Regions from separate parts of the Streptomyces sp. NPDC056883 genome, predicted to be linked through region 1. Evidence: riboswitches for the same ligand, from Rfam matches in the RefSeq annotation. Region 1 holds a riboswitch; each other region holds the start of a gene.
The links. A riboswitch is a leader RNA that binds a small molecule or an ion and turns the genes downstream of it on or off. The one in region 1 is predicted to bind cobalamin.
Positions count from the first base shown of each region.

Region 2: it holds a riboswitch for cobalamin, as region 1 does, so the genes downstream of both, ACFRU2_RS02830 (DUF4430 domain-containing protein) here and ACFRU2_RS10765 (ribonucleoside-diphosphate reductase subunit alpha) in region 1, are expected to answer to the same signal.
Region 3: it holds a riboswitch for cobalamin, as region 1 does, so the genes downstream of both, metE (5-methyltetrahydropteroyltriglutamate--homocysteine S-methyltransferase) here and ACFRU2_RS10765 (ribonucleoside-diphosphate reductase subunit alpha) in region 1, are expected to answer to the same signal.
Region 4: it holds a riboswitch for cobalamin, as region 1 does, so the genes downstream of both, ACFRU2_RS02795 (prenyltransferase/squalene oxidase repeat-containing protein) here and ACFRU2_RS10765 (ribonucleoside-diphosphate reductase subunit alpha) in region 1, are expected to answer to the same signal.

Region 1 covers NZ_JBHUBS010000003.1:384,809-388,189, forward strand. Annotated here, with positions in the region: gene ACFRU2_RS10765 (ribonucleoside-diphosphate reductase subunit alpha) at 1-1,973, opposite strand, end outside; cobalamin riboswitch at 2,133-2,269, opposite strand; gene ACFRU2_RS10770 (GNAT family N-acetyltransferase) at 2,328-2,825, opposite strand; gene ACFRU2_RS10775 (YbdD/YjiX family protein) at 2,914-3,111, opposite strand; gene ACFRU2_RS10780 (carbon starvation CstA family protein) at 3,108-3,381, opposite strand, start outside.
Region 2 covers NZ_JBHUBS010000001.1:601,689-605,069, reverse strand. Annotated here, with positions in the region: gene ACFRU2_RS02840 (helix-turn-helix transcriptional regulator) at 1-473, opposite strand, end outside; gene ACFRU2_RS02835 (epoxide hydrolase family protein) at 537-1,682, shown strand; cobalamin riboswitch at 1,786-1,925, shown strand; gene ACFRU2_RS02830 (DUF4430 domain-containing protein) at 2,066-2,554, shown strand; partial or broken gene ACFRU2_RS02825 (3-hydroxyacyl-CoA dehydrogenase family protein) at 2,678-2,827, opposite strand; gene aceB (malate synthase A) at 2,948-3,381, opposite strand, start outside.
Region 3 covers NZ_JBHUBS010000002.1:71,123-74,503, reverse strand. Annotated here, with positions in the region: gene metE (5-methyltetrahydropteroyltriglutamate--homocysteine S-methyltransferase) at 1-1,583, opposite strand, end outside; cobalamin riboswitch at 1,757-1,983, opposite strand; gene ACFRU2_RS05680 (GntR family transcriptional regulator) at 2,078-2,752, opposite strand; gene ACFRU2_RS05675 (2-dehydropantoate 2-reductase) at 2,980-3,381, shown strand, end outside.
Region 4 covers NZ_JBHUBS010000001.1:592,436-595,816, forward strand. Annotated here, with positions in the region: gene ACFRU2_RS02795 (prenyltransferase/squalene oxidase repeat-containing protein) at 1-1,914, opposite strand, end outside; cobalamin riboswitch at 2,023-2,161, opposite strand; cobalamin riboswitch at 2,249-2,384, shown strand; gene ACFRU2_RS02800 (hypothetical protein) at 2,503-3,381, shown strand, end outside.

The sequences.
Region 1 (3,381 bases):
CGCTTGAGCTCCTGCACCAGGTAGCCGTTGACCTGGAGGAACTCCCCGCTCAGGGTCTCGCGCTTGAAGAGGTTGGAGACCTGCGGCTCGATGCACTCGTACACGCCCGCGATGGAGGCGATGGTCGCCGTCGGGGCGATGGCCAGGAGGAGCGAGTTGCGCATCCCGGACTTCGCGACGCGGGCGCGCAGCGCGTCCCAGCGCTCCGGCCAGTTCAGCTCGACGTCGTAGTGATCGGGGTGCAGGACGCCGCGGGCCGTGCGGGTCTGCTCCCACGCGGGGAGCGGGCCGTTGCGCTCGGCCAGGTCGCAGGAGGCCTCGTACGCCGCGAGCATGATGCGCTCGGAGAGCTTCGTGGACAGGGCCTTCGCCTCGGGGGAGTCGAAGGGCAGCTTCAGTTGGAAGAAGACGTCCTGGAGGCCCATCGCGCCCAGGCCCACCGGACGCCAGCGGGCGTTGGAGCGGCCGGCCTGCTCGGTCGGGTAGAAGTTGATGTCCACGACGCGGTCGAGGAAGGTGACCGCGGTGCGGACGGTCTCGTCCAGCCGCTCCCAGTCGATGTCCCCGGACTCGGCGAGGACGAAGGCGCCGAGGTTGACCGAGCCGAGGTTGCAGACGGCCGTCTCGCCGTCGTTGGTGACCTCGATGATCTCGGTGCAGAGGTTCGAGGAGTGGACGACGGTGCCCGGCTCGGCGGTCTGGTTCGCCGTGCGGTTGGAGGCGTCCTTGAAGGTCATCCAGCCCTGGCCGGTCTGCGCGAGGGTGCGCATCATCCGGCCGTACAGGTCGCGGGCGGGCATGCTCTTGCGGGCCAGGCCCGACTCCTCGGCCTTGCGGTAGGCGGCGTCGAACGCGTCGCCCCACAGGTCGACCAGCTCGGGGACGTCGGCCGGGGAGAACAGCGACCAGTCGGCGTCGGCGTTCACGCGGCGCATGAACTCGTCCGGCACCCAGTGGGCCAGGTTCAGGTTGTGGGTGCGGCGCTGGTCCTCGCCGGTGTTGTCGCGGAGCTCCAGGAACTCCTCGATGTCCGCGTGCCAGGTCTCCAGGTAGACCGCGGCTGCGCCCTTGCGGCGGCCGCCCTGGTTCACGGCGGCGACGGAGGCGTCCAGCGTCTTCAGGAACGGGACGATGCCGTTGGAGTGGCCGTTCGTGCCGCGGATCAGCGAACCGCGGGCGCGGATGCGGGAGTACGAGAGGCCGATGCCGCCGGCGTGCTTGGAGAGGCGCGCGACCTGGTGGTAGCGGTCGTAGATCGAGTCCAGCTCGTCCAGCGGGGAGTCCAGCAGGTAGCAGGAGGACATCTGCGGGTGGCGGGTGCCGGAGTTGAAGAGCGTGGGGGAGGACGGCAGGTAGTCCAGGCGGCTCATCAGCCGGTAGAGGGAGGCGACTTCCTCGACGGCCTGGACGGACTCGTTCTCCGCGAGGCCGCAGGCCACGCGCAGCATGAAGTACTGGGGGGTCTCGATGACCTGGCGGGTGATCGGGTGCCGCAGCAGGTAGCGGCTGTGCAGGGTGCGCAGGCCGAAGAAGCCGAAGCGGTCGTCGGCGCCCTCGGCGAGCGCGTGCTCGACCAGCGCGTCGAGCCGGTTCGCGTGCAGGCGTACGAAGTCTGCGGTGCGGTCGGCGATGAGCCCCTCGCGGTGGCCGACCTCGACGGAGCCGGAGAAGGAGGTGGAGCCCTGGCCGGCGGCCTCGTCGCGGACGGCCAGCGTCAGCAGGCGGGCGGCGAGCCGGGAGTACGCCGGGTCCTCGGAGATCAGCCCGGCGGCCGCCTCGGTGGCGAGCGTACGGAGCTCCGCCTCGTCGGCGGCGGCGCTGCGGCCGCGCAGCGCGGCGGCGGCGACCCGGCCGGGGTCGGTGTCGGGCAGGTCGGCGGTCAGCTCGGTGAGCGTGCGCAGGAGCGCGGCCCCCGGACCCTCGTAGGTGGACGGGTCGGACTCGGCGCGCGGTGCGGAAGGCGCGATGGTCACGGGGGGAGCTCTCCCTCGCTCGGCTCCGGGGTCACCGTTGGTGCGGGGCGCGAGGGGGCGCACGTGGGGGAGCGCGTGCCTGGCAGGGCAGTGCGCGTGCGCCACGTGGCGTCCACCGGCCCAACCGCGAGGCCCGGACGTGTCTGCACCCGGTTCGGTCGAGCCGGGCGCACTGTCGGCAGGTCCTCGGACTTGCGGATGCAGCGAGCGGGTCGGTGCATTTCATACCGTTGCGGGACAGTTCCGGATTCTCACCGGATTCCCCTGCGACGACAGCGAGCATGAGCATACATGTGGGGGCCGGTGCTTGCGGTAGCCCCCACATGTTGTGTCGCTCCTCGCGGGCGGTGTGGCCTAGAGCTCCAGGCGGTAGGTGAGCAGGGGCAGCCCCGGAACCGGGTACCAGTCCCGCTCGGGGGTCCGTACGAAGCCCAGCCGGTCGTAGATCCGGTGCGCCCCGAGCATCTTCTCCGTGGTCGACAGCACCAGGTGGCTCACGCCCTCCAGCTCCCGGGCGCGGTTCACGCAGGCCCGTACGAGGGCCTCGCCCGCGCCGCGTCCGCGGGCTGCCGGGGAGACGGCCAGCATCCGGAACTCCGCCTCGCCGGGGCCCGCGATATCGCAGAGCGGGCTGCCGGGAGGGGCGAAGGTCACACCACCGAGCAGCGTGCCCTCGTACGCCGCGACGAGCACCTCGCCGTCGGGTGCCCGGCCGGCGACGTCGCGCAGCCGGCTCAGGTAGGGGTCCTCCTCGGCGAAGTCGAGCAGTCCGTCGTCGAGGTACGCCCGTGCGGTGATCTCGCCGAGCTCTTCGTATTCGGCGGCCGCCGCCGTCCTGATGATGATGTCCATGGCATCGAGTGTGCGCCAGGGAAACGCAAGGGGCCGCCGCGTTCCGTCGGGTGGACGGAACGCGGCGGCCCCTGTGCGGCCCCACGGTTCAGCAGCAGCGGAACCCTTCGCGCGGGTCGCCCTCGCGGGCGTCCGTGCGGGCCCGTTCGAAGGCCCGGCGCGACTGGACCACCGCGTCCGGATCGTGCGTACGGGCGTGCGCCACGTAGCGGTCGTAGGCGGCCTCGCCCGAGAACTCCCTGACGAAGAACCGGGCCCGGCCCAGCACGTGGCGCAGGCGCGTCACGCGGGTTCCCGCACGGAGTCCTGGACGCGGCCCCCGCCCGAGTCCAGGCCGGCGGCGGCGAGTTCCGCCCGCTCCTCGGCCGTCGGGATCAGACCGGCCGGGGCGACGAGCTTGGACTCGGTCCACGGGATCTCGGCGAGCTTGACCGACTCGGGCTTGCGGATGGCCGCCAGGCAGGTCCGGGCGGCGTCCACGAGCACGATGATGATCAGCAGGGCGAAGAACACCGACAGGACGCCGTCCACCGTGGCGTTGGTGACCACGGTGTGC
Region 2 (3,381 bases), on a different contig from region 1:
CGCAGTCGCTCCTGGTCGCGGCAGGCGGACGCCAGGGTGGTCAGTACCTCCGCGGTGACGGTCGGGGCCGGAGCGTCGGCCGGCACGGCCACGGTGTATGTCATGAGGGTCCGCACCCGGCGGCGCAGCCGGGAGGGCAGCACCTGCTCCAGCTTGGCGAGCGTCCGCAGGGAGATCTCCTCGGTGCCGGGGACGACGCCCTGCGCGGCGGTGCGCAGCGCGACCGTCACCGCGACGGCCTCCTCGTCGTCGAGGAGCAGCGGAGGCATCGCCGCCCCGGCGCCGAGCCGGTAGCCGCCGGTGGTTCCCCGTGTGGCGTCCACGGGGTAGCCGAGCTCGCGCAGTCGGTCGATGTCGTTGCGGACGGTGCGGCCGCTCACCCCGAGGCGCTCGGCCAGTTCGGATCCCGGCCAGGCCCTCGGGGTCTGCAGAAGGGAGAGGAGGCGCAGCAACCGTGCGGATGTATCAAGCATGAGGACAAGCCTGTCGCGCTATTAGGAACGTATCGTGCCTATATTCAGAATACTGTCGTACTCATGGAGAACAAGAGCAACACCGACGCCCGGATCAAGCCGTTCCGCATCGACGTCCCGCAGGAGGAGCTCGACGACCTGCGGGGGCGGCTGGCACGTACCCGCTGGAGCGGCGAGATCCCCGGCGCCGGCTGGAGCCGGGGTGTGCCCACCGACTACCTCAAGGCCCTGGCCGCGTACTGGGCCGACGGTTTCGACTGGCGCAAGGCCGAGGCGGAGCTCAATGAGTTCCCGCAGTTCACCACCGAGATCGACGGCCAGAACATCCACTTCCTGCACGTCCGTTCGCAGAACCCGGCGGCGGTGCCGCTGCTCCTGCTGCACGACTGGCCCTGCTCGTTCGTGCAGTTCGTCGAGGTCATCCGGCCGCTGGCGGAGGACTTCCACGTCGTGGTGACGTCCACGCCCGGCACCGGCTTCTCCGGTCCGCTCGGCGAGGCCGGCTGGAACACCGGTCGCATCGCGGGGGCGTTCGTCGAGCTGATGGGGCGGCTCGGCTACGGCACGTACGGCGTCCAGGGAACAGGCGGTGGAGCCTGGATCGCTGCCGAGATGGGGCGGCAGGCGCCCGACGCGGTCGTCGGCATTCACGTCAACGGCCTGGTCACCTTCCCCTCCGGGGATCCTGCCGAGTTCGAGGGGCTGACCGCGTCCGAGCAGGAGCGGCTGGCGCGGCTGGAGGATTTCCAGCAGGACAAGATGGGCTTCAACGCCATCCAGTCCACCCGTCCGCAGACCCTCGCCTACGGACTGCACGACTCGCCGGTCGGCCAACTCGCTTGGATCACCGAGAAGTTCAAGGAGTGGACGGACCCCGCCGCCGAGCTTCCCGAAGATGCCGTGGGGCGCGACCGCCTGCTGACCAACATCAGTGTCTACTGGTTCAGCGGCACGGCGGGCTCCTCGGCGAACTTGTACTACGAGGCGGGCCACGACCCGAGCGCCTGGGCCCCGAAGGCCCGCGGCACCGTCCCGACCGGCGTCGCCGTCGCCCTGCACACCGACATCGCCATCCGCCGCTTCGCCGAGCGAGACCACAACATCACCCACTGGACCGAGCTCGAACGCGGCGGCAACTTCCTCTCGCTGGAGCAGCCGGAGGCGTTCGTGGCCGACGTCCGCGCCTTCTTCGGCACGCGCGGCGCCTGACACCTCAAGGCCGGGTCGGCTTGGCATGGCGGAGAACCAGACCCGGCTTCGGCGCACACCGGAAGGTGCCACTGGTCACCACGTGGCGGCGACCGTACGATGCGTGTGCCCGGTCGGACCGGGTGACAACTGAATCGCCGTGTGGCCAGGGGGAAGCCGGTGTGAATCCGGCGCTGACCTGCAACCGTGTGGGGCGCATCCGCGCCCCGAGTCGGATAGCCCGCCATACGGCTCGCACCGACTCCCACTGTCACGGACTGCAGCGCGGAGCCTTGAGTCGCCGACTCGCCACAGCCTGCTCCCGCCGCACCGGGGACCGGTGCTGCCGGGCGATGCCGCAGCGGAGGGGCCCTGCTGCGGCCGCTCTGCCCGAAAGGCAACCCATGCGCCCGAACCTCGTCCGTCGCACCCTCGTCACGACGGCCGCCCTGGGACTCGCGCTCGCCACCGCGCCCGCCGTCGCCCACGCCAAGCCGGCACCGAACACGAATGCCCCGGTCAAGGTCAGCCTCACCGTGCAGGGCCCCAACGGCCTGCTGTTCAAGGGGAAGATAAAGACCAAGGGGCACGACGTGACCACCATCGCCGGCGGGACGCACAAGTGCGACGGTACGAACGGTGGTGCCAACCCGAGCGCCGTGCCCACACCGACGGCCGCACTCGACGACGCCGCCAAGAAGAAGCACTTCACGTGGGACGGGACCTGGTACGCCTCGTTCGACGACTTCTCCGTCGACACGATCAAGAGCGTAGGCGGAGGCGGCGCCGCCTACTGGAGCATCTCCGTCAACGGCACTGCGACCCCGGTCGGCGGCTGCCAGTTCAAGCTGAAGGCCGGCGACCAGGTCGCCTACACCTGGACCGCCTTCTAGCAGGCGCAGCAGCGCCGCGAGAAGCGCCTTGCACGGTGGGGGCGCGGCGACACCACTCGCCACACCCCCACCGCCCTCGGGCACCTCCGGCGCACCCTCATGGCCGGAGGCCTGCCGGGCCCCTCAGACCCGGCCGTACGTGTGGAACCCGCGGCCGCTCTTGCGGCCCAGCAGCCTCGCCTGCACCATCCGCCGGAGCAGCGGGGGCGGGGCGTACAGCGGTTCCTTGAACTCCTCGTACAGCGATTCCGCGATGGCCTCGACCGTATCCAGGCGACTACGGTGTCCACTCCGGCGCGGGCGCACACCTCGGCGATTCCGGCTCCCATCCGGCCACCGCCGACGACCCCGACCCGCAGGATCCGCTCCGGCTGTACGGGGGCGCTCACGCGGTCACCTGCGCGGCCAGGGGGCGCGGCGGACGAGGTGGCGGGTGTAGGCCTCGGGGGTGAAGAAGGCGGGGAGCTGCACCGAGAGGGCGGTGTCCACGAAGATCTCCCTGGCTTCGAGGGCGAGGGCCTGTGGGTCCTCGGCCTCCAGAGCCGCGCATTCGGCGTCGAGGAGGTCGGTGACCGTCCCCCGGTCCACCCGGTCGTGGCGGAGCCACTGCCAGATCTGGACACGCGCGATCTCGGCGGTCGCGGCGTCCTCCATCAGGCCGTACAGGGCCACGGCTCCGCTGCCGCGCAGCCAGGCGTCGAAGTACCGCAGTGCCACTGCCACGTTGGAGCGGATGCCCTCCGAGGTCGGCGGGGCGGCGATCCGGCGGACGGACAGGAGGTCGGCGGCCGCCACGTCGACGTCCTCACGCGTCCGGTCCAGTTGGT
Region 3 (3,381 bases), on a different contig from region 1:
CCGTAGGACTGGACCCAGCCGTGCTGCGTGGCGAGGTATCCGGTGAGCTGCTCGGCGAAGTACTGGACCATGTCGTTGCGTTCGGGTTCGCCGTGCACGAGCACGTCGAGGCCCGTCTTCTCCTGGAAGGAGACGACCTCGCGGATCTCGGCCCGGATGCGTTCCTCGTAGGCCGCCGTGTCGATGCGTCCGGCGCGCAGGTCGGCGCGGGCGGTGCGCAGCTCCGTGGTCTGCGGGAAGGAGCCGATGGTGGTGGTGGGAAGCAGCGGCAGGCCGAGGTGGGCGCGCTGGGCCGCGGCCCGTTCGGCGTAGGGCTGGGCGCGGTGGACGTCGGCCTCGGTGATCGCTGCGGTGCGGGCGCGGACGGCCGGGTCGTGGGTGATCGGGGAGGCGGTACGGGAGGCCAGGTCGGCTCGGTTCGCGGCGAGTTCGGCGGCGATCGCGTCCGTGCCCCCGGCCAGTCCGCGGGCCAGCGTGCTGATCTCGCTGGCCTTCTGGCGGGCGAAGGCGAGCCAGCGCCGGATCTGCGGCTCGGTGTCCCGCTCGGCGTCGGCGTCGATCGGGACGTGCAGCAGGGAGCAGGAGGCGGCCACGTCGACCCGGTCGGCGAGGCCGAGCAGGGTGCCGAGGGTGGTCAGCGACTTCTGGTGGTCGTTGATCCAGATGTTGCGGCCGTTGACCACGCCGGCGACCAGACGCTTGCCGGGGATGCCGCCGACGGCGGCGAGGTCGTCGAGGTTGGCCGCGGCCCGGTCGGTGAAGTCGAGGGCGAGTCCCTCCACGGGCGCCTTCGCCAGGACGGGCAGGGCGTCGCCGAGCCGGTCGAAGTAGGAGGCCACGAGCAGCTTGGGGCGCTCGGTCAGGCGGCCGAGCTCGCGGTAGGCGCGGGCCGCCGCGTTCAGTTCGGCCGGTGTGCGGTCCTGGACCAGGGCCGGTTCGTCGAGCTGGACCCATGCGGCGCCCGCCGCGCGCAGGTCCGCGAGGACCCGGGCGTAGACGGGGAGCAGCCGGTCGAGCAGGGTGAGCGGTTCGAAGTCGGCGGCCACGCCGGGTGCGGGCTTGGCGAGGAGGAGGTAGGTCACCGGTCCGACCAGGACCGGGCGGGCCGTGTGGCCGAGGGCCAGGGCTTCCTTCAACTCGGCTACCTGCCGGGCGGGTTCGGCGGTGAAGACGGTGTCGGGCCCGAGTTCGGGGACCAGGTAGTGGTAGTTGGTGTCGAACCACTTGGTCATTTCCAGCGGGGCCACGTCCTGGGTGCCGCGGGCCATCGCGAAGTAGCCGTCCAGGGCGTCCGCCGCGACGGCGGAGCGGTGGCGGTCGGGGATGGCGCCGACCATGACCGTGGTGTCCAGGACGTGGTCGTAGTACGAGAAGTCGCCGGTCGGAACCTCGGTGATGCCGGCCCCGGCGAGCTGGGCCCAGTTGGTCCGGCGCAGGTCGCGGGCCGTGGCGCGGAGGGCTTCGGCGGTGACGCGGCCCTTCCAGTAGCCCTCGACGGCCTTCTTCAGTTCCCGGTTCTGTCCCTGGCGGGGGTAGCCGTACACGGTGGCCCGTACGGGCGCGGCTGCGGACTCGGTGGTCACGGAACTCTCCTTCGCGAGCGTGTCTCCATGAACCCGGTGACGGGTCGCGGAGGCGAAGGGTGCCGGAACGGGCGGACCGCCGGGGTCGCGTACGGCTGGGGTACGCGACGGGAGGATCCGCCTGAGGTGCACGCCGACCCGCCCACGAGGTCACCGGGAAACCGTGCGCGGTCGATCGCTCACGGGCAACGGGCAGGTCTTCGGACTCGCGGGCTCGCCTGCCGGTCTCCCGGCGGACTCCTAATGGCCGTCGCTTCCCAGGACCGGTTCCGGTCCCAGTGCGTATGACGGCGGTCGTTCCCGCTCACCGCTGCGGGGCAGTCCCGGATTCCCACCGGGTTCCCTCTTACGACGCATCCCGCCTGGCGAACGGGGGCGAACCAGCTGCGAGGCCCACAGTAGGGCGGGGGGCCGCGAAATGAACACGACTTCCCACATGTCGGACGGTGAAATGAGACACGACGGATCTCGGACGGTGCTTTCCGGCCGCCGGACTACTTCTCCCGCTCGTGGTACGTCTTGCGGGTGTGTTCCGTGTGCGCGCGCATGATCGCCGTCGCGGCCTGCCCGTCACCATCCGCGATCGCCGCGATCAACCGGCGGTGCTCGACCCAGGACTGGTGGCCGCGCTGGCGGGCGACAGGGGTGTAGTACCAGCGGACGCGCCGGTCCACCTGTCCGGCCAGCTCGGCGAGGACGGCGTTGCCCGCGAGCTCCATGATCTTCGCGTGGAGCCGGGCGTTCGTCGCGACGGCGGTGTCCACGTCGTCGGCGGCGACGGCCCGCTCCCCCTGCGCGCACAGCTCTTCGAGCGCGGCGACGGCCTCGGCGCCTGCGTGGGCGGCGGCCAGCCGGGCGGCTTCGGCCTCCAGCAGCGTGCGGACCGTGAGGAGCTGGTCCGCCTCCTCCTCGGTCGGCTCGTGCACGAACGCCCCCTGGGCGGGCCGCAGATCGACCCATCCCTCGGTGCTCAGGCGCTGCAGCGCCTCCCGTACCGGCTGCCGGGACACCCCGAGGTGTCCGGCGAGTTCGCTCTCGACGAGGTGCTGCCCCGGCTGGAGGGCGCGGGTGGTGATGAGCTCCAACAGGGCCCCGTAGACGCGGTCACGCAGCGGGCCGGGCCGCTCCAGCTTGGGCACCGTCCCCTGCGGCAGTCCTGTCGACAACATCACGGTCCCCTCCTGGGCAGCGCCGGTCGCTGCGTCGCGAAACCTCATGATGGATTGTCTTTCGCCTACAGTCTACGGCGCACCGTGCCGACCACCCCCGGACGGCCAACTCCCCCTCCCCCGGCCTGCGTCAGCCCTTGCCGCCCAGGATTCCATCCTGTAGACAATATTTCGTCGACAACGTTCGGCAGTTCCTCGGTACCCTCGACCGAACGGAGTGCCACATAGTGAAAGTCGCAGTTCTGGGCGCCGGTGCGATCGGCGCCTACGTCGGCGCCGCGCTGCACCGAGCAGGCGCCGATGTGCACCTCGTCGCCCGTGGACCCCATCTGGCGGCCCTGCGGGAGCACGGGGTCCGGGTGCTCAGCCCCCGCGGGGACTTCACCGCCCGCGCCCACGCCACCGACGACCCGGCCGCGATCGGTCCCGTCGACTACGTCTTCCTCGGGCTCAAGGCCAACTCGTACGCGGCGTGCGGGCCGCTCATCGAGCCGCTGCTGCACGGGGGCACCGCCGTGATCGCCGCCCAGAACGGCATCCCCTGGTGGTACTTCCACCGGCACGGCGGACCGTACGAGGGCCACCGGATCGAGAGCGTGGATCCCGGCGGCGCGGTCAGCGCCGTCCTC
Region 4 (3,381 bases), on a different contig from region 1:
GGCCTCGGCGAGCAGGGCCGTCTTGCCGAGCGAGCCGCCGGCGGCGTACTTGGTGCCGATCAGGGTCCAGTCGTCGATGCTGCGGCCCTTGCCGTCCTTGCCGCCCTTGTCGAGGAAGTCGACGATGCCCCGCAGCGTGGTGTTGTCCCGGCCGGTGGCGGCGAGCGCGTAGGCGCCGTCGATGGTCAGGCCGTAGTCGGCGAAGCCGGTGCCCGCGCCGCTCTCGTAGTAGCGGCCCTGGATCAGACGGCTGTGGTCGGCTAGGTACGCCGAGCCCTTCCTCAGGTCCGGCCCGTCACCGGCCGGAGGAGTGACCGGGGGAGTGACGGGCGGGGTGACGGGCGGAGTGACCGGCGGGGTGGTCGGCGGATCGGTCTTCGTCGTCGTCAGCGCGACCAGGTCGCTCTTGGCGCCGGCGACGGCGGCCGGCGCGGTGGCGAACAGCCGCGATTCGGTGTCGTCCTCCTCGAAGCCGAAACCGGCTCCCGGGAACTGGTGCTTGGACAGCCAGGAGACGCCCGCGTCCGCGAAGGCCGCGTCGCCGAGTGCGCGCAGGGCCTGGGCGGCCCAGGCGGTGGAGGCCGGGCTGCCGGTCGTCATGTACGAGGCGGAGGGCCAGGCGCCGGTCGCCAGTTGGGACTTCTTGAGGTAGCCACGGGCCTTCTGCACGGCCGCGTCGTGGCCGCCGGCCCGCTTGAGGGCCAGCGTGATGAGCCCGGTGGCGTTCGCGTCGCTGTCGCACCATTCGCCGGAGCGGATGAGGATGGAGGTGAAGCCGCCGTCCTCGCACTGGAGTCCGATCAGCCGGTTCACGGCGTGGGCCGGGGGCGTCACGCCTCCGTTCAGCAGCGCGATGACGGCCATGGCCTGGGCGTCGGACTGGCCGGTGGTGCGGAAGTCCCCCTTGGTCAGGCAGCCTTCGACGTTCTCGCCGTCACCGATGTCGCGCGGGCAGACGTACCTGACGAGGTCGCCGAGCAGGTCGTGACCGCCGAAGGCGCGAGGGTCCTTGCCGGTGGCCTCGGCGACGAGCGCGAGACGGGCGGCGGCGGAGGCGTCGGGGATCTTGTCCTTGCCGGCCGGGTAGGCGTACGCGTCGGTCTGCGCGGGCGCGGCGAGGAAGGCGGCGACCTTCCTGGCCGCCGGGCTCTTCGGGTCGGCAGCCGTCAGGGCGTACACGGCCTCGGTGGTGAGGAGGTGGTTCGGGGTGGTGGAGCCCTCGTCGACGACGCGCTCCCCGTCCGTCAGCTTGCCGCTGATCCAGCGGATGGCCGCGGGCACGTCGACCGACCCGGCGGGCACGGTGGGAGGGGCCGTCGGGACGGTCGGATCGGGGGTGGAACCTCCCCCGGCCCGTACGTCGTCGGGGGAGAAGACGGGCTTGCCCGAGGTGCCGCCGATGTCGGTTCCTCCGTAGACCCAGGCGTCCACGTCGCCGGCCTTCGGGTTGCGCGCCATGGCGCCGAGCGGGCTGTAGGTCCAGTTCTTCTGGCCGGGGGAGGCGGTCCAGTACGACCAGTAGGCGGTGGCCTGCGGCGTGAGGACGCAGTCCTCCTTGTCCGGAGTGGGGTACTCCGTACCGGTGTTGAAGGAGCCGTTGCCGATCCGGCAGATGAACCCGTCACCGTCGTGGACGGTGCCCTCGGTGGTGAAGCCGCCGGTGTGCAGCAGCTCGTAGCCGGTGGTGGGGGTGGTGTCGCAGCCGCGCTCGACCTTGCCGCCGAAGGGTCCGAAGTCCACGGCGACGATGGCACCGGTGGTGGCCGTGCACTGCTCGACCGGGTCTGCGTTCGCGGAGGTGGGGACCGTGAGGAAAGCCACTCCCGCACCGAGCGTCAGGAAGGACGCGGTCACGAGGGAGAAGAACCGCCGCCTCGTCCCCGACTGCCGTTTCGCCTGCTGTTCGGTGCCCACCGCGGCCCTCGTCTCTGCCGGGCGGCTGCGTACGTGGCGATGCGCCCCCGCACGGCTCGTGCGCCGTGGGAGGTTGCGACGACCACACCGCAGTCCGCGACGGCGTTCTTCGTACTGTGACCCAGCCCCAGGCATTCCGGCTCACCCGGGACGCCCCGGGCCTACGGTTGCGGGTCAGCGCCGGAATTCGACCGGCTTCCCCTGGTACTGAGCAGTTATCAGCCGGAGTGCAACACGGATGTCGGTGACGCGTCAAGGTGGCGTGAGTCTCATCAAGGGGTCTCGAGGGCCCTGGGCTTGCCCGCCCTCCGGGTGGCCGGCTGACTGGCTGGCGGACCCTTGATCACTCCGGTAGCGTCCTGGGCTGCCACATGGGGGAATCCGGTGAGAAGCCGGAGCTGACGCGCAGCGGTAGGGGACGGCGGGGGCCGTTCCGAGCCCGAATGCCCATACGGCGATGCAGTACAGGAAGCCGTACCACGCGTTCCGGACGGCGGCCCTCCCACCCTGCCCCGGCCGTGTTCGTGTGCGGTGACCTGTGGGCGTGCGCGGGCGGCGGCCGGCGTTCGCCGATTCCAGGAGCAGGCCATGTCCCGTCCCCGTACCTCCCGCCGCCTCGCGCTCGCGGTGCCCGCCGCACTCGGCGCCTTCGTCCTCACCGCACTGCCCGCCTTCGCGACCTCCAGCCCTGCGCAGATGGCCACGTCCAAGACGAACGGCGTCGCCTACCTCAAGTCGCTCCAGGCCGCGGACGGTTCGTACGCCGGGTCCGGGCTGTCCAACGAGTGGGCGTTCAGCGCCTTCGCCGCCGCGGGTACGGCCGTCGTCGATGTCGCCCCCGGCGGCGACACGACGAAGAACGCCCGCACGGTCTACCGCAACCTGCTCTCCACGGCAGGCTGGCCGCAGGCTTCCCCGGTGGTCACCGACTACGAGCGCGGAACCCTGAACGCGTACGCCGCGGGCATCGACCCGGCCCGGGTCTCCGCCTCGCGCAACCTCGTCGCGAACGTCTATTCCTACTGGCAGACGGCAGAGGCCGGCTACTTCGGTCCGTCAGGTAACTTCAACGGCACCGTCTTCGCGGCCCTTTCGCTGCGCGGAGCCAAGACGCAGGGCGGCGCCCACCGCATTCCGCAGGCCCTGACCGACTCGATGGTCACCCGCATCCGCGCCAACCAGCACGTGGACGGCGGCTGGACCTTCAACAAGGCCGAGGGCAACCCCACCGTCCTCAACTCCGCGAGCGACGTCGACATGACCGGCGCCGCGATGGCGGCGCTCTGCGTCTCCGGCGTGCCCCACACCGATGCGGACGTCGTCCAGGCCAAGAACTTCCTCAAGGGCAAGCTGGTCGCGACCACCGGCGCCTTCAACTCCCTGTACGGCGTCAACACCAGTTCCAACGGATGGGGCGTGGCGGGCCTGAACGCCTGTGGCATCAGCCCGCAGACCGGCGACTTCCTG